DNA from 4 places in the Serratia sp. LTN-2 genome. Region 2 is predicted to be linked to each of the others. Evidence: riboswitches for the same ligand, from Rfam matches in the RefSeq annotation. Region 2 holds a riboswitch; each other region holds the start of a gene.
The links. Region 2 has a riboswitch for thiamine pyrophosphate ahead of thiC (phosphomethylpyrimidine synthase ThiC). Riboswitches for the same ligand answer to the same signal wherever they lie in the genome.

Region 1 (7,650 bases), on a different contig from region 2:
CCCAGGATCCCTTGCAACGGGCCGGACGCCGCCGCCGCGCGGAAAGCGGCGTTGATCTCCTCCACCGTCGCCGGGCGTTTCAGCGTCACCGTCAGATCGACGATCGAAACCACCGGCACCGGCACCCGCAGCGAGTAACCGGTCAACCGGCCGTCCAGATCCGGGATCACCTTGCCGAGCGCCTTGGCCGCACCGCTGGAATAAGGCACGATCGATTCCGCCGCCGCCCGCGCGCCGCGCAGATCTTTTTCCGGCTGATCGTGCAGCGCCTGGCTGTTGGTATAGGCATGAGTGGTGTTCATCAGCCCGTATTCGATACCGAACGCCTGATGCAGCACCTGCGCGGCGGGCGCCAGCCCGTTGGTGGTGCAGCTACCGTTGCTGACCACCTTATGCAGCGCCGGATCGTAGAGCGAGTCGTTAACGCCCATGACGATGGTGATGTCGTCGTTCTTGGCCGGCGCCGAGATAATCACCCGCTTGGCGCCGCCGTGCGTAATGTGCACTTCCGCTTTGGTCTTGTCGGTAAAGAAGCCCGTCGCTTCGATAACCACGTCCACACCCACGCTGCTCCAGGGGATCTCGGCGGGATCGCGCTGCGAAAATACCTGAATCGGCCGGCCGTCCAGCAGCAGCTGGTTGTCGCCGGCTTCCACCCTGGCCGCCAGCGTGCCGGAAAGCGTGTCGTATTTCAGCAGGTGCGCCAGCGTTTTGCTGTCCGTCAGATCGTTGATCGCCACCACTTCGAAATCGCTGCGCCCCAGCGCCGCGCGCAGCACGTTGCGTCCGATCCTGCCGAAGCCATTAATGCCAACTCTCACCATGATGATCTCCTCGTTTTGGGCTTTGCCTCAAATCTAGCCCTGCCCCGAGGCGGCGTAAATGACGTTTACCAATCAATTTACGCCAAATTGCGCGCATGGAAGCGCTCACGGTATTCGCTTGGGGTCAACTGCAGTTTGCGTTCAAACACGCGCCGCAGGTTAAGGCCGTTGCCGAAGCCGGTGGCCAGGGCGACCTGTTCGATGCCTTCCGCACTCTGCTCGAGGCGCTGCCTGGCGGTATGCAACCGCCCCTCTTCGACGAATTTGGCGGGAGAAATGCCCGTCTCGCGGGTGAACACCCGGGTAAAGTTGCGCGGGCTCATCGCCACGCGCTCGGCCAACCGATCGACGCTGAGATCGTCGGCGAGATTCTCCAGGATCCAGGACTGCAGGTCGCGGATCGGGCCCGGCGATTTGGCCTGGTTGAGCGGGTAGCGGCTGAACTGCGCCTGCCCGCCGGGGCGGCGTAGAAACATCACCAGGTCCTGTGCCACTTCGCGGGCCTGTACGAAGCCATAGTCGTCCTCCACCAGCGCCAGCGTCAGATCGAAGCCGGAACTGACGCCGCCGGAGGTCCAAATCGGCCCGTCCTGCACGTAGATCGGGCCGTTTTCGACCTGCACCTGCGGGAAGCGCGCCTGCAGCGTTTCCGCCAGCCGCCAGTGGGTGGTCGCCCGTCGTCCGTCCAGCAAGCCGGCCTCGGCCAGCAGCAGAGCCCCGCCGCAGACCGAGGCGATACGGCGCGCCTGCGGGGCCGCGCGGCGCAGCCAATCCGCCACCAGGGCGCCCTCTTCTTCGGTCGCCCCTTTGCCGGCGACGATGACGGTATCGCGCGGCAGGGCCGGATCGAGATCCGCCAGGCGATGATCGGCCAGCAGGCTCAGACCGGACAGGCCGTGTACCACCCGATGGGATTGCGTGGTGGCGACCGCGATCTGATACAGCGGCGCCTCGGCAGGGCTCAGGCGATTGGCCTGCATCAGAATATCGGCGATGCCCGCCGCTTCGAACAGCATGCCCCCTTCGGGGACGATAATCAGAAATGTGTGCATGGCGATAATATAAATAACAATCAAAACAGGCCAGGCAACCACTGTATAAGAAAAGCCCCGTCGGTTCACCCTGCGGGCATAAAAAAGCCCGCCGATAACCACCGACGGGCCAGGAGAACGCGGCCATCAGGCCTGAGGCAAACTCACCTCGCTCACGCGCGCCAACTGCGCCAGCAGCGCCGTTTGAAACGCCTCGTCGTGCACCGCCGCATGAGGATCCAACCGCTGCTGATGGTGCCAATAACCGCCGGAAACCAGGGCCTGCGGCTCATCGCTGCTCACCAGCCACGCCTGCGTCACGTGTCCCAGCGCCAGATCGTCGGGCGCGTCCGCGCCGCCCATTTTGGTCGGCACCCAGCCGGGATCGACTGCGCTGCTGATGACGCCGGGCCACAGGCGCGCCACGGCGGCGGCCAGCGCGGTGACGAACAGCTTGCTGTCCGAATAGGAGCCGGCTGCGCCGCCAAGCCAGTCCACGCCGTTCAGTTCCGCCACGCCGTCAAAGTGCATGCTGCTACTCAGGTAGACGATGCGATCGGGGCGTTCGATCAGGGCCGTCAGCAGATAGGGCGCTATCACGTTCACCGGCATCACCTGCGGCCCGGTGAACATGCCGGCGTTGTGGATCACCGCATTCGGGCGGCCGAGGCGATTCACCTGCTCGGCGACCTGCCGGATCTGCTGCACCTCGGACAGGTCGCCAATCACCGCCTGCGCGCCCCGATCCAGCAGATCGCGCACCGCCTCCAGACGGCCGGGGGCGCGTGCATGCAGGATAACCTGATGCCCTTCGTCCAACAGCGTTTGCGCGGCGGCGCGGCCCAGCCCGTCCACCGAGCCGGTAATGAAAATACGTGACATGCCAGTCCTCCGTTTAGCGCCAGCCGAGCGCCGGCGCGACATGGGTTAAAATCGATTCGATAACGTGGGCGTTGTAATCCACGCCCAGCTGGTTAGGCACGGTCAGCAGCAGCGTATCCGCTTCGGCGATGGCCTCGTCCTGCGCCAACTGCTCGATCAGCGCGTCCGGCTCGGCGGCATAGCTGCGGCCGAAGATCGCCCGGGTCTGCGCGTCGATATACCCCAGCTGATCGCCCTCTTTGCCGCCGCCGCCGAAGTAATTGCGATCCCGCTGATCCACCAGCGCAAAGATGCTGCGGCTCACGGAAACCCGCGGCTCGCGCGCATGGCCGGCCTCTTGCCAGGCGGCGCGATAGGCGCGGATCTGCTTGGCCTGCTGGATATGGAAGGGTTCGCCGGTCTCGTCGTTCTTGAGCGTCGAGCTTTGCAGGTTCATACCCAGCTTCGCCGCCCAGACGGCGGTCGCGTTCGAACCGGCACCCCACCAGATGCGATCGCGCAGCCCGGCGGAAAACGGCTCCGGCCGCAGCAGCCCGGGCGGATTGGGGAACATCGGCTGCGGATTGGGTTCAGCGAACCCTTCGCCGCGCAGCGCTTCCAGAAAGACTTCGGTATGGCGACGGGCCATGTCCGCGTCGGTTTCCCCCTCGGCCGGGGCATAGCCGAAATAGCGCCAGCCGTCGATCACCTGCTCCGGCGAGCCGCGGCTGATGCCGAGCTGCAAACGCCCGCCGGCGATCAGATCCGCCGCGCCGGCGTCCTCCACCATATACAGCGGGTTTTCATAGCGCATGTCGATCACGCCGGTGCCGATCTCGATGCGTTGGGTTTTGGCGCCGATGGCGGCCAGCAACGGGAATGGCGATCCCAGCTGGCGCGCGAAGTGGTGCACACGAAAATAGGCGCCGTCCGCCCCCAGATCTTCGGCGGCGACCGCCAGATCGATAGACTGCAGCAGCGCATCCGCCGCTGAACGGGTGCCGGACTGAGCGGAAGGCGACCAGTGGCCAAACGAGAGAAAACCAATCTTTTTCATCGGGAATCGTCCTCAAAGGCAAAACATAGGCCTACAGTGACAAAAACCGCGCGCTCTGCGCCAGCAAAATCGCCCCCGATCGCACTAAACGAACCGATTGCCGCGCCGCCGCCCGACGATTGTAATCAAAAAACAAATGTCGTATAACAAGCAGCTCCGAGGGGTGTCCTGTTACGGGCTGAGATGGCGTAAGCCGAACCCTTTGAACCTGATCTGGGTCATGCCAGCGAAGGGACGGTTAGGCAACAACGCAATCACCCGTTGCCTGTTCATACCTCAGCGTGCCCGGATCTCCACTGACTCAAGGAGGTCCCATGTCCATCACCACCCTGTTCGAAAGCGGTCTTTACGGCCGGCTGCGGCAACAAGCCGGCAGCCACTGGCAGGACTACGTCGATCACCCGTTTCTGCAGCAGCTGGCCGCCGGTACCTTGCCCGAACGCGCTTTTCGTCGCTACCTGACCCAGGACTATCTGTTCCTGCTGCACTTCGCCCGCGCCTACGCGCTGCTGGTCAGCAAGCTGCGCACCCTGCCGGAGATGCGCGCCGCCACCGCCTCGCTCAACGGTATCGTCGCCGAACTGCCGCTGCACGTGGCCTACTGCGCCGAATGGGGGTTGAACGAAGCGCAGATCGCCGCCCAGCCGGAAGCGGCGGAGACCATGAACTACACCCGCTACGTACTGGATATCGGCCATGCCGGCGACGCCCTCGATCTGCTGGCCGGCCTGCTGCCCTGCGTGGCCGGTTATGCCGAAATCGGCCTGCGGCTGCTGCACGATCCCGCCACCAAAATGGAGGGGAATCCTTACGCCTCCTGGATCCGCAACTACGGCGACGAGGGCTATCTGGCCGGCGTGCGCGCCGCCATCGAACTGCTGGAGACCATCGGCCATCAGCGCGGGGCGCAGAGCCGCCTCACCGAGCTGGCGCAGATTTTCACCACCGCCACCCAGCTGGAATCGGCATTTTGGCAAATGGGGCTGAACGCCTCATGACCTCCCCGCTTCTCCCGCCCGGCATCCAGGTGCGGGATCTCAGCCTGCGTTTCGGTCAGCAAATCGTCTTCGACCGGCTGAGCTTCGACATCGCCGGCGGCAGCTTCGTCGCTCTGCTCGGCGCCAGCGGCGCCGGCAAAACCAGTTTGCTGAAGATCATCGCCGGGCTGGCGCAGGCCAGCTCAGGCACGGTGAGCGGCAGCGACGGCCTGCCGATCGCCGGGCGCATCGCCTACATGGGGCAGAAAGACCTGCTCTACCCCTGGCTGACTATCGAGGAGAACGTCGCCCTCGGCTCGCGGCTGCGCGGCGAAGCGCCGGATCGGGCGTGGGCGGCGCACCTGCTTGAACGCGTGGGCCTGGCCGCGCATGGCCGCAGCCTGCCCGCCGCGCTGTCCGGCGGCATGCGCCAGCGCGCCGCCATCGCCCGCACGCTCTACGAACGCCAGCCGATCGTACTGATGGACGAACCCTTTTCCGCGCTGGACGCCATTACCCGCGCCGAAATCCAGAGCCTGGCCGCCGAGCTGCTGGCGCAAAACACCGTGCTGCTGATCACCCACGATCCGATGGAGGCCTGCCGCCTGAGCCACCGCCTGCTGGTGCTGTCACCCTGGCCGCTCGGTCTCGACGATAGCCACTGCATCAAAGGGCAGCCGCCGCGCGCGCCGGATGACGCCGACCTGCTGAAAAGCCAGGCCGAGTTGCTGCAGCAGATGGTGAGGGCGGCGCAATGAATATCGCCAAAGAACGCGGGCTTACCCGCCTGCGGCGCGGGCTGACGGTGTTCGCCGGCCTGCTGCTGTGGTGGCTGGCAGGGCAAAGCGGCATCCCGGCCTTTCTGCTGCCCACGCCGGGCGCGGTGGCGCAGGCGCTGTGGGACGGGCGCGGCTACCTCGCCTGGCACACGCTGGTCACCGCTTCGGAGATCGTCAGCGGGCTGGTTCTGGGCGTGTTGCTCGGCGCGGCGCTGGCGCTGTGCATGATCTTCTCACCGCGCCTGCAGCGCTGGCTGATGCCGCTGGTGCTCACCAGCCAGGCGATACCGGTGTTTGCCCTGGCCCCGCTGCTGGTGCTGTGGTTCGGCTTCGGCATGAGCGCCAAGGTGGCGATGGCGGTGCTGGTGATCTTCTTCCCGGTGGTGTCGGCCTTCTTCGACGGGCTGCGCCGAGTCAACAACGACTATCTCGATCTGGCACGCACGATGCGCGCTTCGCGCTGGGCGCAACTGCGGCACGTGCGGCTGATGGCGGCGCTGCCGGCTTTCGGCTCCGGCCTGCGCATGGCCGCTGCAGTCGCGCCGATCGGCGCCATCATCGGCGAATGGGTCGGCTCGGCCGAAGGGCTGGGCTACGTGATGCTGAACGCCAACGCGCGCATGCAGACCGACGTCTGCTTCGCCGCGCTGTTTATTCTAGTGCTGATGACCGTGTTGCTGTGGGCCGCGGTGGATGCGCTGCTGCGGCGCCTGATCGTCTGGGCGCCGGAAAACGACTGATGATTGCAACCATAACCAGGGATAAAGGAACGACCATGATTAAACATACCCTCTGCGGGCTGTTGCTCGGCGCCGCCATCACCGGCCAGGCCGGCGCGGCCGAGAAATTGACGCTGGTGCTCGACTGGTACATCAACCCCGATCACGCGCCGATTATGGTGGCCGAGCAGATCGGCGCCTTCAAGGCCGCAGGGCTGGACGTCAAGATCGTGCCGCCGTCCGATCCGGCGCTGCCGCCGCGGCTGGTGGCCGCTAAACAGGCCGATCTCGCCATCACCTATCAGCCGCAACTGCACTTCTTCGCCGATCAGGGCCTGCCGCTGATGCGCGTCGGCACGCTGATCAACACGCCGCTGAATACGGTGATCGCGCTGGACAAGAACATCGCCTCGCCGGCGGATCTCAAGGGCAAAACGGTGGGTTACTCGGTAAGCGGCATCGAACAGGCGACGCTGGCCACCATGGTTGAACACGAGCATCTCAAACCGCAGGATATCAAGCTCATCAACGTCAACTTCCAGCTGACCAGCGCCCTGCTGGCGGGCCAGGTCGATGCGGTGATCGGCGGCTACCGCAACATCGAAGCGCTGGAGCTCAAGCTGCAGGGTAAAGAACCGGTGGTGTTCAACGTCGAAGATTACGGCGTGCCGGCCTACGACGAGCTGATCATCGTCGCCAACCGCGATGCGGTGAACGAGCCGAAAATTCGCAAATTCCTCGCCGCGCTGAAGCAAGGCAGCGACTACCTGCACGCGCACCCGCAGGACACCTGGCTGGCGTTTGCCAAGGCGCACCCGGAGCTGAATACCGAGCTGAACAAGCAGGCCTGGCAAGCCAGCCTGCCGCTGTTTGCGCGCGATCCGGCCAAGCTGGATCGCGCGCGCTACCAGGCTTACGAGCAGTTCCTGTTCGACAACAAGCTGATCAAGAAAATCACCCCGGTAGAACAGTACGCGGTGGAGCTGGACTAACGAGCAGCAACAGCCGCTGCTGGCATGCTGCGGCTGTTCGCTTCGGTTGCGATACCCTGTACGCCGGGCTTATCATCAAACCCTTTCGAACAGAAACAGTGGGACGAAAATGGCCACGTTCACCCGGGCAGAACTCGCCGAACTCAATGTGTTCTCTACCATTTGCCGAAAGAAAAGTTTCCGGCTGGCGGCAGCGGAACTCGGCGTCAGCACTTCGGCGCTCAGCCACACCATGCGTTCGCTTGAAGAGCGCCTCGGCGTAAAGCTGTTGAACAGAACCAACCGCTCGGTCGTCCCTACCCCGGCAGGCATGGCACTGGTAACCGAACTCGATCGGGGATTCGACTACATCAAATCCGCCCTATCGACGCTGGAACAGTATCGCGATGAACCCATTGGCCACCTTCGCT
Region 2 (7,650 bases):
CGGCACGACAGGTGACGGGTGAGCTGAAACGCGGACCTTCGCCGGCTTCAAAGTACAGGCCAAGCCCCATGGCGTCAGGAATGGTGAGAATGTCGGAGAACAGGATGGCGGCGTCCAGCGCATAGCGGCGCAGCGGCTGCAGCGTGACCTCACAGGCCAGCTCCGCGTTCTTGCACAGCGACATGAAATCACCGGCCTGGGCGCGGGTTGCCTTGTACTCCGGTAAATAACGACCGGCCTGGCGCATCATCCATACGGGGGTCACATCCACCGGCTGACGCAACAGCGCGCGCAGGTAACGATCGTTCTTCAACTCAGTCATTTATGGGGCTCCCTTAATAATCTGCCGGCCATTGTACATTATTCTGCCCGGCACAGCGCCACGGTGTCCTCAATCAAGCGGCGTGCCACGGTGCCGGGCGGCGGCAACAGCGGCAATTGGTCGTAACGATACCAGCCGGCGTTGAGCAACTCTTTGGGATCGTGACGGATTTCGCCCTGATGGTAATCGGCCATAAAGGCCATCATCAGCGAGTGCGGGAACGGCCAGGGTTGCGAAGTGACATAGCGCAGGTTTTTGATTTCAATGTTGCTCTCTTCCATCACTTCACGCGCCACCGCCTGTTCCAGCGTTTCGCCCACTTCGACGAAGCCGGCCAGCACCGTGTGAATGCCGCCGCGATGGCGCACGTGCTGCGCCAGCAGGATCTGATCCTCGCGCCGAATGGCGACGATCACGCAGGGCGCGATCTGCGGGTAGTAGCGCTCCTTGCAATGGCCGCACAGGCAGGCGCTTTCGGTGCGGCTGAGGTGCATCTCATGGCCGCAGTAGCCGCAATAGCGATGGGAGCGGTAGAAATCCGCCAGCTGCACGCCGCGCCCGGCTAGCTGGAACAAGCCGCGATCCTGATCCAACAGCTGACGCACCGAGCCCATCTCCCGCGGCATCGCCTGGCGCACCAGCCAAACCGGCGCGCCCTCCCATTCACCGATGGTGCGCGCCATGTGGCCCTGCAGCCCGAGGGCGGCGGCCGTTCCCGACGGCAATTCACCGTTCGGTAACCAAAGTTTGCTTTCATGGCTGACGATCCACCAGCCGTTTTCATTGCCCGTTAATGCAAGTTCCATATCGTTGTTGCACAACCTCAGCTTCACTGGCACTCTACGAATCGGCTTTGTTACATTTTAATAACTTACCGGTTACTTTTATTACTTACACGGAGTCAAACATGCTCAACCGTTTGGAAAGGCTGACTCAGCGCGTTGGCGGTAGTAATGAATTAGTTGATCAATGGCTTCAGGCCCGCAAGCAGTTGCTGGTCGCCTACTGCACGCTGGTAGGCCTCAAACCGAATAAAGAAAAGCATACGCCGCTGAATGAAAAAGCGCTGGAGAACTTTTGCCACAACCTGGTGGATTACCTCTCCGCAGGGCATTTTCATATCTATGACAGAATTATCAAACAAGTGGAAGGCGCGGCCAGTCCGAAAATGTCGCTGGCGGTGAACATCTATCCCAAGCTGTGGGCCAATACCGAACAGATCATGGCGTTCCACGATCGCTATACCGAAGTGGATATCGATCAGGAGGTTTGTCTGGAGTTCCATCAGGCCCTGTCGGATATCGGCGAAACGCTGGCGGCGCGCTTTGCGCTGGAAGATAAGCTGATCCTGCTGGAGGCGGAAGCCGCGCAGCAACCGCTGCCGGACCAGGCGCTGGATCCGGCGCGTTAAAATTTTATAGTTTTTTTTCTTATCCCTCCTATACTGGGGGGCATCTTGTCGGAGTGCCTAGCGCCTGATTTGTTCATCGAATCAGCCAGGCTGAGACCGTTAATTCGGGATCCGCGGAACCTGATCGGGTTAATACCCGCGAAGGGAACAAGAGTAATCTATCGCCACAAGCACGGCCCTCTTTTTGCGGGCGCCCTGCCTTATCGGCCACCATCATTACTCCCTCCGAACTCCAGACAAGCAACTTTCCCAACCCAACACACTGGTAGGAACTTGCTATGTCTAACGTTAATCCACCGCGCGCCCGCAAAGCGCAACGCGAAGCCGCCCAGCAGTTTATCGACACGCTGCAAGGTATGGCTTTCCCTAACTCACGCCGCATCTACCTGCAGGGCTCGCGCAGCGATATCCAGGTGCCGATGCGTGAAATTCAGCTCAGCCCGACCCTGGTCGGCGGCAGCAAAGATAATCCGCAGTATGAACAGAACGAGGCGATCCCGGTGTATGACACCGCCGGCCCGTACGGCGATCCGCAAGCCAAGCTCGACGTGCACGCCGGCCTGGCCAAGCTGCGCGCCGGCTGGATCGACGCGCGCGGCGATACCGCCACTCTGAACGGCGCCAGCTCCGGCTTCACCCAACAGCGGCTGGCGGACGAAGGCCTCGATCACCTGCGTTTCGAACACCTGCCGCTGCCGCGCAAAGCGTTGCCGGGCAAGTGCGTCACCCAGTTGCACTACGCCCGTGCCGGCATCGTCACCCCGGAGATGGAATTCATCGCCATCCGCGAAAACATGGGGCGCGAGCGCATTCGCGGCGAGGTGCTGCGCCACCAGCATCCGGGCCAGAGCTGGGGCGCCAACCTGCCGGACAACATCACGCCGGAGTTCGTGCGTCAGGAAGTGGCCGCCGGCCGCGCTATCATTCCCGCCAATATCAACCACCCGGAGGCGGAGCCGATGATCATCGGCCGCAATTTCCTGGTGAAGGTGAACGCCAATATCGGCAACTCGGCGGTCACGTCGTCGATAGAAGAAGAAGTGGAGAAACTGGTGTGGTCCACCCGCTGGGGCGCAGACACCGTGATGGATCTCTCCACCGGCCGCTATATTCACGAAACCCGCGAATGGATCCTGCGCAACAGCCCGGTGCCCATCGGTACGGTGCCTATTTATCAGGCACTGGAGAAGGTCAACGGCGTGGCGGAGAACCTCACCTGGGAGATGTTCCGCGATACGCTGCTGGAACAGGCTGAACAAGGGGTCGACTACTTCACCATCCACGCCGGCGTGCTGCTGCGCTACGTGCCGATGACCGCCAAACGCCTGACCGGCATCGTGTCGCGCGGTGGCTCGATCATGGCCAAATGGTGTCTGTCGCACCATCAGGAAAACTTCCTCTATCAGCACTTCCGTGAAATCTGCGAGATCTGCGCCGCCTACGATGTCTCGCTGTCGCTCGGTGACGGCCTGCGCCCCGGATCGATTCAGGACGCCAACGACGAAGCCCAGTTCGCCGAACTGCATACGCTGGGCGAGCTGACCAAAATCGCCTGGGAATACGACGTGCAGGTGATGATTGAAGGCCCGGGCCACGTGCCGATGCAGATGATCCGCCGCAACATGACCGAAGAGCTGGAACACTGCCACGAAGCGCCGTTCTACACCCTCGGCCCGCTGACCACCGATATCGCCCCGGGCTATGACCATTTCACCTCCGGCATCGGCGCGGCGATGATCGGCTGGTTCGGCTGCGCCATGCTGTGTTACGTCACGCCGAAAGAACACCTCGGCCTGCCGAACAAAGAGGACGTCAAACAGGGCCTGATCACCTACAAGATCGCCGCTCACGCCGCCGATCTGGCCAAAGGCCATCCGGGCGCGCAGATCCGCGATAACGCCATGTCCAAGGCGCGCTTCGAATTCCGTTGGGAAGATCAGTTCAATCTGGCGCTCGATCCGGCCACCGCGCGCGCCTATCACGACGAAACCCTGCCGCAGGAGTCCGGCAAGATCGCCCACTTCTGCTCAATGTGCGGGCCGAAATTCTGCTCGATGAAAATTTCGCAGGAGGTGCGCGACTACGCCGCCGCCCAGGAGGCCGCCAAGCCGATCGAAGTGCAGCTGACCGGCATGGAAAAAATGTCCGCCGAGTTCCGCGCCCGCGGCAGCGACCTCTATCACAGCGCCACCTCTTTGCAAGAGGAGACCAGCAATGACTGATATCACTACCCCCTTCCCGGCGACGCCCTACAAACTGGGGCTCTACCCGGTGGTCGACAGCGTTGAGTGGATCGCTCGCCTGCTGGAGGCCGGCGTCACCACGATCCAGCTGCGCATCAAGGATCTGCCTGACGAGCAGGTTGAACAGGATATCGCCGCCGCCATCGCGCTGGGCCGGCGTTATCAGGCGCGGCTGTTCATCAACGATTACTGGCGGCTGGCGATCAAGCACGGCGCCTACGGCGTGCATCTGGGCCAGGAAGATCTCGATACCACCGATCTGGCGGCCATTCACCGCGCCGGGCTGCGGCTGGGGGTCTCCACCCATGACGACGCCGAGCTGGCGCGCGCGCTGGCGGTGAAACCTTCCTACATCGCGCTGGGGCACATCTTCCCCACTCAGACCAAAGACATGCCTTCGGCGCCGCAGGGGCTGGCGGAGTTGAAACGCCACATCGCCGGCCTGGCGGATTACCCGACGGTGGCGATCGGCGGGATCAGCATCGATCGCGTTCCGGCGGTGCTGGCGTGCGGCGTTGGCAGCGTGGCGGTGGTCAGCGCCATCACCCAGGCGCCGGACTGGCGCGCGGCGACGGCCGAGCTGCTGCGGCTGATCGAAGGCGAGGATCCGAACGATGCTTAACGATCGGGAGTTTTTGCGCTACAGCCGCCAGCTGCTGCTGGAGGACGTCGGCCCGGAAGGCCAGGAGAAACTCAAGCGCGCCACGGTGTTAATCGTCGGCCTCGGGGGGCTCGGCTCCCCGGCTTCACTGTATCTGGCCGCCGCCGGCGTCGGCACACTGCTGCTGGCCGACGACGACCAGCTGCACGTCACCAATCTGCAGCGGCAAATCCTTTACCGCAGCGCCGATACCGCCACCGGCAAGGCGGCGTTGGCGCAGCGCCATCTGCAGGCGCTGAACCCTTTGGTGGAGCTCATCCCGCTGGCGCAGCGGCTGCAGGGGCAAGCGCTGCGCGACGCGGTCACCCGCGCCGATCTGGTGCTGGACTGCTGCGACAATATGGCGACCCGTCATGAGGTCAATGCCGCCTGCATCGCCGCCGCCAAGCCGCTGATCAGCGGCAGCGCCGTCGGTTTCAGCGGCCAGCTACTGGTGCTCGAGCCGCCCTACGCGCACGGCTGCTACGCCTGCCTGTACCCGGAGCAGGAAGAGCCGCAGCGCAACTGCCGTACCGCCGGGGTGCTCGGCCCGGTAGTGGGCGTGATCGGCACCCTGCAAGCGCTGGAGGCCATCAAGATGTTGGCCGGCATGCCTTCCCCCCTCAGCGGCAAACTGCGGTTGTTCGACGGCAAGCAACAGAGCTGGAGCACGCTGCAACTGAGCCAGGCCCGCGCCTGCCCGGTATGCGGAGGCGCGGTATGAAGATCCGTTTGAACGATCAACCGCTGGAGCTGGCGCAGCCGCTCAGCGTCGCCGCTCTGCTGACCCAGCTGGAACGCCACCAGCCGGGCACCGCGCTGGCGATCAACCAAACCATCATCCCGCGCGCCGACTGGGCCGACCATCAGGTGCAGGACGGTGACGACATTTTGCTGTTTCAAGCGATCGCCGGAGGCTGACATGCTGAAAATCGCCGATACCACTTTTACCTCGCGCCTGTTCACCGGCACCGGCAAGTTCGCCACCCCGGCGCTGATGTTGGAGGCGCTGGCGGCCTCCGGCTCACAGCTGGTGACCATGGCCATGAAGCGCGTCGATCTGCGCGGCGGCAACGACGCCATTTTGGCGCCGCTGCAGCAGCTGGGCGTCAGGCTGTTGCCCAACACCTCCGGCGCCAAAACCGCCGCCGAGGCGGTGTTCGCCGCCCGGCTGGCACGCGAAGCGCTCGGCACCCACTGGGTGAAACTGGAGATCCATCCCGATGTGAAATATCTGCTGCCGGATCCGATAGAAACGCTGAAGGCAGCGGAAACGCTGGTGAAAGACGGTTTTGTGGTGCTGCCCTACTGCGGCGCCGATCCGGTGCTGTGCAAGCGGCTGGAAGAGGTGGGCTGTGCGGTGGTGATGCCGCTCGGTGCGCCTATCGGCTCCAACCGCGGCCTGCGCACCCGCGACTTCCTCGAGATCATCATTGAGCAAGCCAGGGTACCGGTGGTGGTCGACGCCGGCATCGGCGCGCCGAGCCACGCGCTGGAAGCGATGGAGCTGGGCGCCGACGCGGTGCTGGTGAATACCGCCATCGCCGTGGCGCGCGATCCGGTGCAAATGGCGCGGGCGTTTCGCCTGGCGCTGGAGGCCGGTGAGCTGGCGCGCAGCGCCGGGTTAGGCGCGAGCCAGCGCGGCGCGGTCGCCTCCAGCCCGCTGACCGCCTTCCTCAGCCAACCCGAGGAGGCGCAGTGATGGCCGACGATTTCAGTAGCCGCTGGCAACAGCTGGATTGGGACGACATTACGCTGCGCATCAACGGCAAAACCGCGCGCGACGTGGAACGCGCGTTGAACGCCGACAAGCTGACGCGCGACGACTTTATGGCGCTGATCTCCCCCGCCGCCGCGCCGTACCTGGAACTGCTGGCGCAGCGCGCGCAGCAGCTGACCCGGCAGCGGTTCGGCAACGTCGTCAGCTTCTATGTGCCGCTGTACCTGTCCAATCTGTGCGCCAACGACTGCACCTATTGCGGCTTTTCGATGAGCAACCGCATCAAGCGCAAAACGCTGGATGCGGCGGAGATCGCCCGCGAATGCGCAGCCATCCAGGCGTTGGGGTTCGAACATCTGTTGCTGGTCACCGGCGAACATCAGACCAAGGTCGGCATGGACTATTTCCGCCAGCACATTCCGGCGATCCGCCGCCATTTCAGCTCGTTGATGATGGAAGTGCAGCCGCTGGCGCAAGAAGAGTACGCCGAACTGAAAACGCTGGGCCTGGACGGCGTGCTCGTGTATCAGGAAACCTACCATCCGGCCACCTATCTGCAGCACCACCTGCGCGGCCAGAAGCAGGATTTCCATTGGCGCCTGGCCACGCCGGATCGCCTGGGGCGCGCCGGGATCGACAAGATCGGCCTCGGCGCGTTGATCGGCCTGTCCAACAGCTGGCGCACCGACTGCTACCTGCTGGCGGAACATCTGTTCTACCTGCAGCAAACCTACTGGCAGAGCCGTTACTCGATCTCGTTTCCACGCCTGCGCCCCTGCGCCGGCGGCATCGAACCGGCGTCTATCATGAGCGAGCCTCAGCTGGTGCAACTGATCTGCGCCTTCCGGCTGTTCGCGCCGGACGTTGAGCTGTCGCTGTCTACGCGTGAGTCGCCGTACTTCCGCGATCATATGATCCCGGTGGCGATCAACAGCGTCAGCGCCGGATCCAAGACGCAACCCGGCGGCTATGCCGACGACGTGCCGCCTGAGCTGGAGCAGTTCGAGCCGCACGACGGCCGCACGCCGCAGCAGGTCGCCGAGGCCATCAGCAACGCCGGGCTGCAGCCGGTGTGGAAAGACTGGGACGGTTATCTGGGACGCGGCGCGCAATAAACGGCAACGTTTGCCGCCGTGTGAAGAAAACGCTGGAGCGGCCACGCAATGCCGAACGGTGGTGCTGGCGCCGACAAACGCGCCGATTATAGTGGCGTTGCCGGCCGCCAAACCCGGCGCCGGCCGGGGCCGTTACCCTCTCGATGGCCCCGCCTTATCCCACCCCGGATCGCGCCGGAGATTCTCTGCGCGACTCCGG
Region 3 (7,650 bases), on a different contig from region 2:
TCACCGTGACCCAACTGGGCTGTGCGCTGGCGCTGCTGTTGGTGGTGCCGTTGGGGGATCGGCTGAACCGGCATCGGCTGCTGGCGGGGCAACAGCTGGGGCTGATCGGCGCGCTGCTGCTGGTGGGCTGGGCGCACGGCGCGTCTTGGCTGCTGGCGGGCATGTTGCTGGTGGGGTTACTGGGCACCGCCATGACGCAGGGACTGATCGCTTTCGCCGCCGCACTGGCTGCGCCGCAGGAGCGCGGACGGGTGGTCGGTGCAGCGCAGGGCGGCGTGGTGTTGGGGCTGCTGCTGGCGCGCACCCTGTCCGGCGCGCTGGCGGACGTCGGCGGCTGGCGCACGGTGTACTTCTTTTCCGCTGGGGTGACGCTGGTGCTGCTGCCGATCCTGGCGCGCCTGCTGCCTGCGCCGCGCACCTCTCCCAGCACGCTGAGTTATCCCGCCTTGCTGTGTTCAATGCTGACCCTGTTGCGGCATGATCGCACGCTGCAAATTCGCGGCATGCTGGCGCTGCTGATGTTCGGCGCCTTCAGCCTCTTTTGGAGTTCGCTGGTGTTGCCGCTGAGCCAGGCGCCGTTCAACTTCACGCATGCGGCGGTGGGGGCGTTCGGCCTGGTCGGCGCGGTGGGGGCGCTGGCGGCGGTGCGCGCCGGGCATCTGGCGGATCGCGGGCTGGGGCAGGCGGCCAGCGGCGTGTGTCTGCTGCTGTTGACGCTGGCCTGGCTGCCGCTCGGTTTGCTCGGCAGCGGCCTGGCTTGGCTGGTGGCGGGCATTGTGTTGTTGGATCTGGCGGGGCAGGCGATCCACGTACTGAACCAGAGCATGATCTTCAGCGCCCACCCTCAGTCGCACAGCCGCCTGGTGGGCTGCTACATGTTGTTTTACGCCGTCGGCAGCGGGCTGGGCGCCTTTGCCGGCACCCATATGTACGCCTGGGCGGGCTGGCGCGGCGTCTGCTGGCTGGGTGCTGGCGTCAGCCTGAGCGCGTTGCTGTTTTGGTGGCTGACGCTGCGCCGGATGCCGGGCTCAGCTGCGGCGGTGGAGCAGTGAAAGCTGGAACCCCAGCGCACCGCACAACGCCTGAGGCGCGGTGAAGCCGCTTTCCGCCAGGAGGAGACGGCTGCGCGCCGCCGTCATCGGGTGCCAGTTACGGCGGATGCGTTCGATCGTTTCCTGCGCCTGCGCCGCCGAATGCCCGGTGCTTTGCAGCCAGTGTTGGTAGTGGCTGGCGGGCAGGCCCTCCGGTTGATAGTCGAACAGCAGCAGCGGTGCGGCGGGGGAGAGGCGCTGTGCCAACTGCCGCAGGAAATCCAGTTTTGCGCCATCGTCGGCGATAAAGTGCAGCACCAATGAGCACACCGCCGCGTCGTGGCGAGTTTGCGGCGCTTGTTGCAGCAGGGTTGGCTGGAAGCTCACCCGCTGTGTGTAACCTGCGGCTTCGGCCTTGGCGCGTGCGGCCGCCAGCATGCCGGCGGAGGGTTCCACGGCGCTGAAACGCCAGCTTACGTTGGCGGCGGCCAGCGCCTCCAGTTCGCTGCCGGTGCCGCAACCGGCCAACAACAATGTGGCGTCATTCGGCAGCGTCTGCACGAGCGTCGCCGTCAGCAGCGCCTGGGCAAACTGATAGCCGGGCACCAGGGTCAGAATACGGCGATCGTAGTCTGCCGCCGCAGCATCGGGGAAGCGAGTATCCGTTTGATGTTGCATAACCTTCCTTGCAAAGTTCATCGAGAGAAGCAAAGAAGGGTATGCCTAAATGGTAATGAAATCCATTATCGTTAATGGATTCTGTGACAGGACATGCGGCGCTAACGAACCGGCGAATGCATCAGGTAATAATCTTCTTCGCCGTCGTTGCCGGTAGAGATGACGCGCCAGCCGTGCTTGCGGTAGAACGCCAGCGCCTTTTCATTTTTCACCAGGCATTTCAGCGAGCCGGTGGCGGTGAAGGTAGCTTGCGCCGCCTGCAGCAACGCACTGCCGACGCCGCGCGGCGGCTGATGGGGATCGACATACAGGTTATGAATGAAGTTGTCTTCGCGGTAGACGGAGACGAATCCCAGCAGCGTGCCGCCGTCTTCCGCCACCCAAATCGCTTCGCCCAGCGTCGCGCTGTCGAAATCTTCCAACTGGTAGTTTGAGGTATCGCGCCAACCGAACGCCGCCTTGCGCGATGCCAGGTATAGCGTGCGCAAGAAGGGGCGATCGGCCTCTTGGTAAGGTCTTATCTGCATGGCATCTCCCGGTGGTGTATGCAGACTATAGCGCATTGCGGTGGGAACGCACGGCCATCTTAAGCGCGTGGCGATATGTCGTCAGGCGTGCTCCGCCTGCATTTTCATCCAGAACGCTTCCTGGCAGCGATTATAAAACTGCTTTTTTCTCGGCGAGACGGCATGGCCGCCATCGTGTACGACTTCGTAGCTTATCCAGCATTCGCGGCACAGATCGTCGGATTGAAAGCTATCCGATTCCATCTTGCACAAGAGGGTGACGCCGTTGCTGAATTCATAAAGTATTTCGCGCTCTTCAATGACGTTTTCCTCATCAAAGAAGCGTTCGACGCTTTCCGTTTTGTTGATTGCCCGCACCTGTGAAGAGCGTGCGTGAATGCCGCAGAGGTAGGTATAAAGTCGTTGCATCGCCAGTCCTGTCCATAATGCGTGCAGAGAGTTAAATGTCTCTTGGTCGGTATTGCCTAATCATAAGACAATCGGTGGAAGGGAAAAAGCGGCTTCGATGTTTCGGGGAAACTGAAGTTGGAATGATGAGGGAAGATGAAAGCTAACGATATCTCTTACAAGTAGTGGGCTATTCGAAACTGATTGAGTAGAAATTTAAAAATTATGTTAGATATTAACAGAAGAATAGGACTTTCTTAGAACACTAAAAACGAGAGTTTCCTGAATTGGGAAAATGTATGTCTATGTTTACGAACATCTTGACATCCAGCACTTGAGTGTTTTTGGTAATACCAATCGTTGTAAATTATTTTTCGCGCAACTTTCTTAGTGGTGATTTCTGACTGAAATAGTAAATTTTTTAATCAACAATAATGGTAGGCATGAGAAGTGCTGGACCTTGTTAGACATTTTCTCCTCCCTCCTACCTCATGAGCTTTTTATGTGGTTGATTAGCTGTCTTAGTATAAATAGTCATCTTTTTCCATTGGTTTTGTGAGGTTGGTCAAAAATTCATGGAGATTTTTCTTGAAAAATAAGGTGGTGGTACTCATATAGCTTTGATACTCCTTTCCTAAAGGAAAATTGATCTATGGCTAATTGTGAAGATCAACATCGATACTGGGGTTTTTTCGAACAGCTTCCTGACGATCAGGGAGGGATAGGCAGGCATAAGTGCTGTGGTTGTGCATATGAAAGAGGGTACCTGGCGGGGGTAAGAAGAGATGAAATGCTTCGAATTGAATTAGATTCACTTCCTGAGAGCCAAGCTGGGAATGTACGGCATAAAAGCCCGCATGCTGCCTATGCTCAGGGCTATCTTGATGGTGTTTCTGCGTCTTACGGTAATAAGAAATAAGTGTAGATGTAGTTTTTATAGGGAGAAAAACATGACCATTCGAAGAATCGCCTATGCTTATTATGATCCCCGATGGGATAAATCAACAATGCCTATTGTTGCTCTGAGCCGTACTGAGGTTGAGCCTTTAGAATATGAAGCAGAAATGAAAGGACATCTACATTGTCCTTCTTGTTATGAGCCTTTGTTAAGGGTTCCTGGAGATCCAGCAGTAGCTGTTATGGCTAATGGGGCTGATGCTCTTTTTCGTCATTTCCCTGATGAAGATGCACCATATTGCCGCTTACGGAGTGGTATTATGGTTGGAAAAAAATACGATTCAGAGGCTGAAGCAGCTAAAGCTGTTGAAGATGGCGATCTGATTATTATTAGCGGCTTTAAACAGGAAAGGCCTCAAAATACTGCTAGGCAGCAAGATGAAGAGCATGGCGAACCGGTTGAGACAGAATTTGAAAGCGAAGATGGGCCATCAGTTAACGTTCCAGCATCTCGTCACGAAGGTCAGACGTTTAATCTACCAAGTAAGATAACCAGCATTCAATCCTTATGTGCGAATTTTCGTCAAAATTACTACCGAGATATTCATCTAGTGGTGGGAGAAAATGTGCATCAGTATGTTTTAGCAGAATGCTTGAAAGAAGCTTCTGAAATAGATGCTGAAGATGATTTCCCTAGATTCTATTTTGGGGAAATTGTACGCATAGAACGATTTGAAAATAAAAGTCATGTTTTTTTAAGACACCCTAGGCTTGTTGGTAACGTCGATTTTAGAATATCAGCCAGTAACGGTGATCTGGACGCTAGAGGAATTACTCAGAGTAATTCATTAAGACGAATTCTTCTGTTTTTTGGAAAAGTCGAACCATGTGGTGCAGGGTATTGGTCTAAAGATAAAACATGGGGGGAGATTGGGATTCTTCCAGTGAAGTATGAAGACTTCCTTCGTGCCAACTATAATCGTGATAAAATTGATTTTTAACATAATAAATATTAGGTTTTTTCTCTTGAACAACTATTCTTGATTACCTAATAGTTGATGGCGATATCTAACCGAATTAACAAGCCTGACAGCAAAAACCGGGATACTCCCGGTTTTTGTGAGTCTTAAGCCGGAATTCTGTAGTAATGGCAAAAGGCATTGTTTAGTAAAGCTGACGTAGCACTCCCTCGTGATTATCAGTGAGCTCGCATATTTTACTATTAACCCATTGCTGGATCGCTAGTGCATGCTTCTCGGTTAGTTTGGTATGCAATTCCCTTCGTTAATTTCTTCATATTCTAACGCCCATGAGAACTTGCGTCTAAGGGATGGGGAGTTATTTGTATCACATAGATTGACATTCAATCTGCTATACATGCCCCAAAAGAGTAGCTTTGCCGTTTACAAGACTTCCCGCTGGCATTACCATCCCGCTCAGGGATTAACGCAGCGTTGATCACAACCTATTGATTTTCATGACTCGGGGTGCCCTTCTACGTGAAGGCTGAGAAATACCCGTATTACCTGATCTGGATAATGCCAGCGTAGGGAAGTCACGGCCGCCCAACCGGCGCCGCCTTCTTGAACGCCGGTTGGGAGGAATATGATCGCTCGACCTGATGCACTACCCGGCGCTCGCGCCGCGGCCTGTCTGACCCAATTCCAACAGCGGTCTCCGCTGATCCACTGCCTGACCAACGAAGTGGTGCAATCGCTGACCGCCAACGTGTTGCTGGCGCTCGGTGCCTCCCCGGCGATGGTGGTGGAGCCGCAAGAAGCGGCGCAGTTCAGCGCGCTGGCCGACGGCCTGCTGATCAACGTCGGCACCCTCAACGCGCTGCGCGCCGAATCGATGCGGGCGGCGGTGGCCGCCGCCAATCAGGCCGGCAAGCCCTGGACGCTGGATCCGGTGGCGGTCGGCGCGCTCTCCTACCGCACCGCCTTCGCTAAACAGCTGCTGGACGGGCAACCGGCGGCGATACGCGGCAATGCCTCGGAAATCATGGCGCTCAGCGGGTTGCTGGCCAGCGGCCGCGGCGTGGACAGCGGTGACGATTCGCTGGCGGCACTGCCCGCCGCGCGTGAGCTGGCGCTGCGCAGCGGCGCGGTGGTGGCGGTCACCGGCGTGGTGGATTACGTCACCGACGGCCAGCGCGACTGGGCGATCGAAGGCGGCTCCCCGCTGATGACGCGGGTGGTGGGCACCGGCTGCGCGCTGTCGGCGGTGGTGGCGGCGTTTTGCGCGCTGCCGGGCGATCGCCTGGACAATGTGGCGACCGCCTGCCGGGTGATGTCCCATTGCGGCGGCCTCGCGGCCAAACAGGCCGCCGGGCCGGGCAGCTTTACACCGGCGTTCCTCGACGCGTTGTATCAACTGCGCGGGGAGGATCTGTGATGAAACGTATCAACGCGCTGACCATCGCCGGCACCGATCCCAGCGGCGGCGCCGGTATTCAGGCCGATCTGAAAGCTTTCTCGGCGCTTGGCGCCTACGGCACTTCGGTGATCACCGCGCTGGTGGCGCAGAATACCCGCGGCGTGCAGTCGGTGTATTACATCGATCCGGCGTTCGTCGCCGCGCAGCTGGACTCGGTGTTCAGCGACGTGCGCATCGACAGCGTCAAGATCGGCATGCTGGCCAACGCCGACATCGTGCAGGCGGTGGCCGAACGCCTGCGCCATTATCGGCCGGAGTTCGTGGTGCTGGATACCGTGATGCTGGCGAAAAGCGGCGATCCGTTGCTGGCGCCGGAGGCGGTGGCCTCGATTCGCAGCGAGCTGTTGCCACTGGTGTCGATCATTACGCCGAATCTGCCGGAAGCGGCGGCGCTGCTGGCGTGCGCGCCGGCGGAAGATGAAGCGCAGATGCGCGAACAGGGGCGGGCGCTGCTGGCGATGGGCTGCCAGGCGGTGTTGATGAAGGGCGGCCACCTGAGCGAAAGCGAGAGCCCGGACTGGCTGTTTACCGCAGAAGGCGAGCAGCGCTTTACCGCGCCGCGCGTCGCCACCCGCCACACCCACGGCACCGGTTGCACGCTCTCGGCCGCGCTGGCGGCGCTGCGCCCGCGCCATGCCGACTGGGCGGCGACGGTAGCCGCCGCCAAGGGCTACCTGCAAAAAGCGCTGCAACAGGCGGATACGCTGGAAGTGGGGCACGGCATCGGGCCGGTGCATCATTTCCACGCCTGGTGGTGAGTCAACTTTTTGCCGCAACCGTGGTCTGACTAGTTCAGGCCCGGTTTTACGGGCGAAACCTGATTTAACCTAGGGAGAAGCACTATGACGGGACACCAGACGCTGCGTTGCGCCCTCTTCGGCGTACTGCTTAGCTTCAGCGCGGGCAGCTTGGCCCAGCAGATCGTCACCACATCGGATTTGATTCAGCAGCCGGGGTATCAGGCCAGCTGGCAAAATATGGTGAAAGGCCAGGCGCGGATGCCGGGCTGGGCGCGCAAGGGCGTCGGCACCTCTACGCCGGCGCAGAATCTGAACTGGAAGGGCAAAGAGTATCTGGTCGGCAACCTGTGCAAACCGCACGACTGCGGCAACAACTTTTTAATCGTGGCGTTCAGCGCGGATAAATCCCAGGCCTGGGGCGTGCGGGTCGAGGTGGCGGACCGGCCGGAAGCCGTCGATCACCCGAAGAAGTACGCCAAGTACCAGTGGCTCGGTAAGCCGGATGAAGATATGAAGGCGCTGCTGAAGCAGCAGTTCGAGAACAATCCTGACTGGAAATAATCTGGCTGGGGGCGCCGCTGCAGGCACCCCCGGCACCGATCAGCCGATGCCGGCCTGATGCAGATCGTGCAGGTTGAGCGCCCCCACCAGTACGCCGTCCATATCGACCACCGGGGCTGCGCTGATGTGCTGTTCGTGCAGCGCTTCCAGCGCTTCGCCGGCACGCCACTGCTCCGGCAGCCGATAGCCGGGGCGGGTGATCGCCGGGCTGAGCGGATCCTGCAGGCTATTGCCTTTCACCAGCCAGCGGCGCAGGTCGCCGTCGGTAAACACCCCCACCACTCGTTGCTGCGTGTCGCAGACCGCCACTAACCCGAGCCCGGTGCGGCTCAGTTCCAGCATCGCTTCCATCACGTTGGCGCTTTCGCTCACGCGCGGCAGGCGATCGCC
Region 4 (7,650 bases), on a different contig from region 2:
GAATTTTTCCCTCACCAGTAGCCCAGCAGCTTCCACCATGCCCCGCCGATCAGCATCCAGATCAGCAGGTTAACCACGCTCATCACCCATCCCGCTTTCCACCACTCCCCCAACGTCACATAGCCGGAGCCGAAGATGATCGGCGCGGTGCCGGTGCCGTAATGGGTCAGCGACATCATCAGCGAAGAAGAGAACGCCAGGATCAGGCCCAGCAACGCCGGCGGCGCCCCGAGCGCGATGCCGGCGGCGAAGAAGGCGGCGAACATCGCCGTCACGTGCGCGGTGGTGCTGGCGAAGAAATAGTGAGAATACAAATAGATAATGGTCAGCAAGATCGTGCCGCCCACCCAACTCATGCCCATATGGTCGATGCCGTTGCCCACGGTTTGCGACAGCCAGCCTATTAGCCCCAGCTTGCCGAGGAAACTGGCCATCATCACCAGCGCCGAGAACCACACCACGGTATCCCAGGCGCCTTTATGTTTCAGCACGTCTTCCCAGCTCAGCACCCCGGTGGCCAGCAGCACCGCCAGGCCGATCAGCGCCGCCGTGGTGGGATTAACCGCCAACGCCGGGCCGAAGATCATCGCCGGGATGCCGGCCCATAGCACCAGCAGCAGCGCGAACACCCCGAGGGTGATTTTTTCCGGCAGCGTCACCGGCCCCAGCGCCTGCAGTTTTTCGCGCGCGAAGCGCGGCGCGTCCGGCGTACTTTTCACCTCGGGCGGATACAGCAGGTAAATAACCAGCGGCATCACGATCAGCGAACACAGCCCCGGCACCAGGGCGGCGACCGCCCACATCGACCAGGACAGTTCGAAGTTACCGTGGGTGCCCTTGGCGATCAGGCTGACGATCAGCGGGTTAGGCGCCGTGGCGGTGATAAACATCGCCGAGGTGACCGGGTTGATGTTGTAGTTCACCAGCGACAGATAGCGGCCAATCTTGCCGGAGGTATTAAGTTCGGGTTTAGAGCCGAAGCTGTCGGCGATCGACTTCATGATCGGGTGAATGATGCCGCCGCCGCGCGCGGTATTGCTCGGCGTCACCGGCGCCAGCGTGGTTTCCGCCAGCGTCAGCGCGTAGGCGATGCCCAGCGTTTTCTTGCCGAACAGCGAGATGAAATAGTAGCCGATGCGCGCGCCCAGTCCGGTTTTGTTCAGGCTGAGGGAGATCATGATCGAAAAGCCGATCAGCCAGATCAGCTGGTTGGAGAAGCCGCTGAGGGCGTCGTCCAGCGCCGCGCCCGGCTTGCCGGGGTTGGTGACGCCGGTCACCGCCACCAGAGCGATGGCGATCACCGAGACCGCACCGATCGGCATCGCCTTGCCTATGATGGCGATGATGGTACCGATAAACAGCGCCAGCAGCTGCCAGGCGTTGGGCGCAACGCCTTCGGGGACGGGAATGAGGAACCAGATGATCAGCGTGGCGGCGAGCGCGCACAGGGAAGGAAGCGGTTTGAGCGGTGTGAGTTTATCCATAACGTTCCCACTGTTCTAAACAACGAGGCGGCGTCTCAATAGCGAGACGGGCGTGGACGCAACGATCGCGCTCCATATGCCTTCAGCTTGGGCGTCCGGTTTAGCATTCTCAATGACTTGCATCAAGAATGCCGCCGTTTGACCTCACACTTCACGCACTTTGGCGCTCATCCAGAGCGCCGCCAGCGCCAGCAGCGCCGCCAGCCAGTACACCGAGTAGTGACCGAGGTTCTCCACCAGTGCGCCCTGCAGCACCCCGGCCAGGATCACCCCGGTGGAGATGCAGTTGGTGAACAGCGTGGTGGCGACGCCCGGTCGGCCCGGCATCAAATCTTGAAAATAGAGCATGCCGATACCGGCGACAATGCCGATAAACACCGCGTTGAGCAGCTGCAGAGCGAGCAGCGCCGGCTTGGTCGCCAACATCGTCAGCCCAAGGTAGAACAGCACGCCCGCCGTCACCGCCAACAGCATCATATTGCGTTTGCCGAAGCGCTTGACGTAGTAACCAGCCAGCAGCATCGCTGGGATTTCCAACCCGGCGGCGGTGCCCATCAACACGCCGGCCAGCCCTTCCGGCAGCCCGAGATCGGCGGTGATATACAGCGGCATGTCGATGATGTACAGGGTGTTGCAGGTCCACATCAGCATCGAAGCGATGAACAGCAGCCGCACGTCGCGATTGCGCCAGGCGCCGGCGGGCGCGATCGGCGCAGAGGCACCGCCATGCAGCTCATTGCGCTCCGCCGCGCGCGGCACCGATGGCAACGTGAACCACACCAGCAGCGCGCAAATCACGAAGGTGGCGGCGGCGATCAGAAACATCACGGTGAACCCATAATTCAGCGCCAACGCAAACGACAGCGGCGGGCCAATCACCCACGCCAGCGAAAGCTGGGCACGCATGACCGAACTGAACATCGCCACTTCACGCGCCTCGCTGTCGGCGTATTCACGCGCCAACGCGAAAATCTGCGGCATGCCGGTGTTGGCGATCGCCGACAGCAACACCCCGGCGGTGATCAGCGTCAGATAATCGCGATTGAAAGCGAACAACAGACAGTTGCCGACCGCCATCAGGCAGCACAGCAGGATCAATCGGCGTCGATCGCCGCGGGTGTCGGAGCGCTTGGCCAGCAGGAAGCTGACCAGGATGCCGGCCACCGCATTGGCGGTATAAAACAGCCCGACCCACAACGGCCGCACTTTCACCTCGGTGGTCAGAAACAGGCTGAGCGTCGGCGTCAGCAACGCGCCGGCGATGCCGGAAAGAAAAGCGATCAGCAGGAATGCGGCAAAGATGGGGTTGATGCGCAGTGTCAGCCGGCTCAGGCGTTGCATATCGTCTTCCCTGACCTCAAAACGAAAGTGAAACCTTAGGCCACGGCGAGAAAAATGCAAGCGCATCGCCCTGACCAGGCATAAAAAAACCAGTGGGTCGCCCCACTGGCTGGTGAAACAGCACCATTACTCAGAAACTTGTCACCGCAGCCCCTACAGGTGCTCGCGGTACTGCTTGTCGGTCATCTCTTTGATGTCCCATTGCGTCAGGTGCGCCAGCATCGCCAGCCGCGCCTGTTCGGGCACCACGCTCAGCCAGTCGGCATGCTGACGGCGCACCGCGCGGAAATAGCGCTGATAGAACTGTTTGGATAAGAAAGCTTTCATCATTACGCCCTCCCCTTTCATTGATGAAAATTATCGGCGTAATATAGGGAAAGAAAAATTGACGACTTGAGGCGGGAGTGTTCCTCTTTTATGTCCACGTCCAGATTGCAGCAGCAGTTCATCCGTCTGTGGCAGCGCTGCCACGGCGAAACCACCGACACCACGCTGCAGGCGCTGGCAGAGGCGCTCAGCTGCTCGCGGCGGCATGTGCGCTCCCTGCTGAGCGCCATGCAACGGGAGGGTTGGCTCACCTGGCAGGCGGAATCGGGGCGCGGCAAACGTTCGCGTCTCACCTTCCATTACACCGGCCTGGCGCTGCAGCAACAGCGGGCCGAGGAGCTCCTGGAGCAGGATCGCATCGATCAGTTGGTGCAACTGGTAGGCGACAAAGACGTGGTACGCCAGATGCTGCTGTCGCAGCTGGGGCGCAGCTTCCGCCAGGGGAAACACATCCTGCGGGTGCTCTACTACCGGCAGCTGTACAACCTGCTGCCCGGCTCGGCGCTGCGGCGTTCGGAGACCCATTTGGCGCGCCAGATCTTCAACGGCCTGACGCGCATAAATGAGGAAAACGGGGAACTGGAGTCCGACCTGTCCCACCATTGGCAAATGCTGACGCCGCTGCACTGGCGGTTTTACCTGCGCCCGGCGATCCATTTTCATCACGGCCGCGAGCTGGAGATGGCGGACGTCATCAGTTCGCTTTCGCGTCTGACCTCGCAACCGCTGTTCTCGCATATCGAAAGCGTCACCTCGCCGACGCCGTTCGTTGTCGACGTGCATCTGCGCAGCGCCGATCACTGGCTGCCCTGGCTATTAGGCAGCGTACACGCCATGATCCTGCCGCGCGAATGGCGCGAGCTGCCGGACTTCGCCCGCCATCCGATCGGCACCGGCCCATACCGCGTGGTGCGCAATCTCCCCAGCCAGATGAAGATCCACGCCTTCGACGACTATTTCGGCTACCGGGCGCTGATCGATGAGGTGAATATCTGGGTGCTGCCGGAATTCTCCGAAGAGCTGGTGCACTCAGGCGTACAGCTGCAGGGCGATGAAACCGCCAACAATGAACTGGAAAGCCGGCTGGAAGAGGGCTGTTATTTCCTGCTGTTCGATCGGCGCTCCCCATTGGCGGCCGATCCCGCCATTCGCAGCTGGCTGTGCGAATTGATCAATCCCATTTCGCTGCTGAGCCACGCCGGGCCGCTCTATCAGCGCTACTGGTCGCCGGCGTACGGCCTGCTGCCGCGCTGGCACCACAACCGCGCGCTGGCGCAGCAGCCCAAGCCGCCGGGTCTGACCGAACTGACGATGACCCACTTCAATGAGCATTCGGAGTTTCACGCCATCCGTCAGGCGATCGAGCCGCTGCTGGCGCAGCACGGCATCCGCCTGATCGTGCAAAGCGTGGACTACGCCACCTGGCACCAGGGGGACGCGCGCAGCGATCTGTGGCTCGGCAGCGCCAACTTCTATCTGCCGCTGGAGTTTTCGCTGTTCGCCACACTGTATGAACTGCCGCTGATGCAGCACTGCATGAACGAGGATCTGGCGCAGGACGCCGCGCTGTGGCGAGCCAACCGCCTGCCGCTGGCGGAGTTTTGCCAACGTCTGGTCAGCGATCATCAACTGCATCCGCTGTTCCACCACTGGCTGCAGCTGCACGGCCAGCGCAGCATGCGCGGCGTGCGGATGAACACCCTCGGCTGGTTCGACTTCAAGTCCGCCTGGTTTGCCCCACCGGAGGCATAAGCGCCTTTCGTCAAGGCCGGTTAATCTTTACAATAGCGCCGTCTCAACGGGGTGCGGAAATTCGCTGCGTATCACACGCCCGATTTTCCGCTGAGAGCACACCCGTCGAACCTGATCCGGTCAATACCGGCGGAGGGATTTGAGCCCAGCGAACCGGCGACGCCGCCTCGCCCCCTCAGATGCCCTTGCCCCCTTATTTCTCAGGAGTGCAACGTGGTCAAAAAATATCTGCCCTGCTTATTGCTGCTGTGCGCCGCGCCGGTGTTCGCCAAGCCAACGCTGACGGTTTACACCTACGATTCCTTCGCCGCCGACTGGGGCCCTGGCCCGGCGGTGAAGAAAGCCTTCGAGGCCGAGTGCGGCTGTGAACTGAAGTTCGTCGCGCTGGAAGACGGCGTTTCGCTGCTGAACCGTCTGCGCATGGAGGGCAAGAACAGCGCCGCCGACGTGGTGCTGGGGTTGGACAACAACCTGCTGCAGGCGGCGCAGCAAACCGGCCTGTTCGCGCCGAGCGGCGTCGACAGCGCCAAACTGACGGTGCCGGGCGGCTGGCAGGACGCGACCTTCGTGCCTTACGATTACGGGTACTTCGCCTTCGTCTACAACAAAGAAAAACTGAAGAACCCGCCGAAAAGCCTGCAGGAGCTGGTCAGCAGCGATCGCAACTGGAAAGTGATCTACGAAGATCCGCGCACCAGCACGCCGGGGCTCGGCCTGCTGCTGTGGATGCAGAAAGTGTATGGCGACAAGGCGCCGGCCGCCTGGCAGCAGTTGGCGAAGAAGACCGTCACCGTCACCAAAGGCTGGAGTGAAGCCTACGGCCTGTTCCTGAAAGGCGAAGGCGATCTGGTGCTCAGCTACACCACCTCTCCCGCCTACCACCTGATCGCAGAGAAAAAAGACCTCTACGCCGCCGCCATGTTCAGCGAAGGCCACTACCTGCAGGTGGAAGTGGCCGGCAAGCTGAAGGCCGCCAAACAACCCGAACTGGCGGAGCGTTTCATGCAGTTCATGGTGACGCCGGCATTCCAGAACACCATTCCGACCGGCAACTGGATGTACCCGGTGATCAACACTCCGCTGCCCGTCGGCTTTGAACAGATGAACGTACCGCATACCGCGCTGCAGTACAGCGCCGAAGAGGTGGCCACACAACGCGGCGGCTGGATCCGGGCATGGCAAACCGCCGTCAGCCGCTGATCCCCCGCTGGCTCTGGCCGGGGCTGCTGGCCGCCGGCGTGATCCTGCTGGTCGCCGCGCTGGCGATGGGTTCGCTGTGGCGTCACGCGCCGGACAGCGACTGGCGCAGCCTGTGGCAGGACAGCTATCTGTGGCACGTGGTGCGTTTCACCTTCTGGCAGGCGCTGCTGTCGGCGCTGATCTCGGTGCTGCCCGCCATCCCGCTGGCGCGCGCGCTCTATCGCCGCCGTTTCCCTGGCCGGCAACTGCTGCTGCGGCTGTGCGCCATGACGCTGGTGCTGCCGGTGTTGGTGGCGGTGTTCGGCCTGCTCAGCGTCTATGGGCGCCAGGGCTGGCTGGCGACGCTGTGCGGCTGGCTAGGCGTGGAGTATGGCTTCTCGCCCTACGGCCTGCAGGGCATTCTGCTGGCGCACCTGTTCTTTAACCTGCCGCTGGCGACCCGCCTGTTGCTGCAGGCGCTGGAGAATATTCCGGTGGAACAGCGCCAATTGGCCGCCCAACTGGGCATGAGCGGCTGGCAGCAGTTCCGCTTCGTCGAATGGCCGGCGCTGCGCCGCCAAATCCTGCCGAGCGGCGCGCTGATCTTCATGTTGTGCTTCGCCAGCTTCGCCACCGTGCTGTCGCTGGGCGGCGGGCCTCAGGCCACCACCATCGAACTGGCGATCTACCAGGCGCTGAGTTACGACTACGATCTGGGACGCGCCGCCATGCTGGCGCTGATCCAGCTGGGCTGTTGCCTCGGGCTGGTGTTGATCAGTCAGCGCCTGAGCCAGGCATTGCCGGTGGGGCATACCCACGCCCAGCGCTGGCGCAATCCGGAAGACAGCCTGTGGCGACGCATCGGCGATTCCCTGCTGATCGCCGCCGCGCTGTTGCTGTTGCTGCCGCCCTTGCTGGCGGTGATCGCCGATGGCGCCAACCAGGCTATCCTCAGCGTACTGCGCCAGCCTGTGCTGTGGCAGGCCCTGTTCACGTCGCTGCGCATCGCCCTCGGCGCCGGGCTGCTGTGCGTGGCGCTCACCCTGATGCTGCTGTGGAGCAGCCGCGAGTTGAAGCTGCGGCAGCAGCTGCGCGGCGGCCAGGCTCTGGAGCTGAGCGGCATGGTGATCCTGGCGATGCCGGGCATCGTGCTGGCCACCGGCTTCTTCCTGCTGCTGAGCGATACCATCGGGTTGCCGCAGTCGCCCTATGCGCTGGTGATCCTCACCAATGCGCTGATGGCGGTGCCCTATGCGCTCAAGGTGTTGGAGAATCCGATGCGCGACCTCGCCGAACGTTACAACCCGCTGTGCCTGTCGCTGGATATCCGCGGCTGGCAACGGCTGCGGCTGATTGAGCTGCGCGCCTTACGCCGCCCGCTGGCGCAGGCGCTGGCCTTCGCCTGCGTGCTGTCGATCGGCGATTTCGGCGTGGTCGCCTTGTTTGGCAACGAGCATTTCCGTACCCTGCCTTTTTATCTGTATCAGCAGATTGGCGCCTACCGCAGCCATGACGGCGCGGTGACCGCACTGCTGTTGCTGCTGTTATGCTTCCTGCTGTTTACCCT

Region 1: it holds a riboswitch for thiamine pyrophosphate, as region 2 does, so the genes downstream of both, tenA (thiaminase II) here and thiC (phosphomethylpyrimidine synthase ThiC) in region 2, are expected to answer to the same signal.
Region 3: it holds a riboswitch for thiamine pyrophosphate, as region 2 does, so the genes downstream of both, thiM (hydroxyethylthiazole kinase) here and thiC (phosphomethylpyrimidine synthase ThiC) in region 2, are expected to answer to the same signal.
Region 4: it holds a riboswitch for thiamine pyrophosphate, as region 2 does, so the genes downstream of both, thiB (thiamine ABC transporter substrate binding subunit) here and thiC (phosphomethylpyrimidine synthase ThiC) in region 2, are expected to answer to the same signal.

What each region holds. Positions count from the first base shown of each region.
Region 1 covers NZ_JCAXDO010000003.1:180,001-187,650, forward strand. The annotation lists gene gap (type I glyceraldehyde-3-phosphate dehydrogenase) at 1-824, opposite strand, end outside; gene AC6BYQ_RS08015 (GlxA family transcriptional regulator) at 902-1,876, opposite strand; gene AC6BYQ_RS08020 (Rossmann-fold NAD(P)-binding domain-containing protein) at 2,003-2,737, opposite strand; gene AC6BYQ_RS08025 (LLM class flavin-dependent oxidoreductase) at 2,751-3,773, opposite strand; TPP riboswitch at 3,923-4,025, shown strand; gene tenA (thiaminase II) at 4,088-4,771, shown strand; gene AC6BYQ_RS08035 (ABC transporter ATP-binding protein) at 4,768-5,508, shown strand; gene AC6BYQ_RS08040 (ABC transporter permease) at 5,505-6,269, shown strand; gene AC6BYQ_RS08045 (ABC transporter substrate-binding protein) at 6,305-7,240, shown strand; gene AC6BYQ_RS08050 (LysR family transcriptional regulator) at 7,350-7,650, shown strand, end outside.
Region 2 covers NZ_JCAXDO010000030.1:16,239-23,888, reverse strand. The annotation lists gene hemE (uroporphyrinogen decarboxylase) at 1-322, opposite strand, end outside; gene nudC (NAD(+) diphosphatase) at 361-1,128, opposite strand; gene AC6BYQ_RS26780 (Rsd/AlgQ family anti-sigma factor) at 1,230-1,733, shown strand; TPP riboswitch at 1,773-1,897, shown strand; gene thiC (phosphomethylpyrimidine synthase ThiC) at 2,012-3,955, shown strand; gene thiE (thiamine phosphate synthase) at 3,948-4,598, shown strand; gene AC6BYQ_RS26765 (HesA/MoeB/ThiF family protein) at 4,591-5,340, shown strand; gene thiS (sulfur carrier protein ThiS) at 5,337-5,537, shown strand; gene AC6BYQ_RS26755 (thiazole synthase) at 5,539-6,318, shown strand; gene thiH (2-iminoacetate synthase ThiH) at 6,318-7,451, shown strand.
Region 3 covers NZ_JCAXDO010000007.1:160,595-168,244, forward strand. The annotation lists gene AC6BYQ_RS15665 (MFS transporter) at 1-1,052, shown strand, start outside; gene AC6BYQ_RS15670 (class I SAM-dependent methyltransferase) at 1,029-1,709, opposite strand; gene AC6BYQ_RS15675 (GNAT family N-acetyltransferase) at 1,811-2,236, opposite strand; gene AC6BYQ_RS15680 (hypothetical protein) at 2,318-2,644, opposite strand; gene AC6BYQ_RS15685 (hypothetical protein) at 3,276-3,542, shown strand; gene AC6BYQ_RS15690 (hypothetical protein) at 3,574-4,521, shown strand; TPP riboswitch at 4,994-5,090, shown strand; gene thiM (hydroxyethylthiazole kinase) at 5,126-5,917, shown strand; gene thiD (bifunctional hydroxymethylpyrimidine kinase/phosphomethylpyrimidine kinase) at 5,917-6,717, shown strand; gene AC6BYQ_RS15705 (inhibitor of vertebrate lysozyme family protein) at 6,802-7,260, shown strand; gene gutQ (arabinose-5-phosphate isomerase GutQ) at 7,300-7,650, opposite strand, start outside.
Region 4 covers NZ_JCAXDO010000008.1:112,605-120,254, forward strand. The annotation lists gene AC6BYQ_RS16600 (DASS family sodium-coupled anion symporter) at 12-1,484, opposite strand; gene AC6BYQ_RS16605 (sugar efflux transporter) at 1,629-2,825, opposite strand; gene sgrT (glucose uptake inhibitor SgrT) at 2,979-3,155, opposite strand; gene sgrR (HTH-type transcriptional regulator SgrR) at 3,243-4,904, shown strand; TPP riboswitch at 4,942-5,060, shown strand; gene thiB (thiamine ABC transporter substrate binding subunit) at 5,118-6,104, shown strand; gene thiP (thiamine/thiamine pyrophosphate ABC transporter permease ThiP) at 6,080-7,650, shown strand, end outside.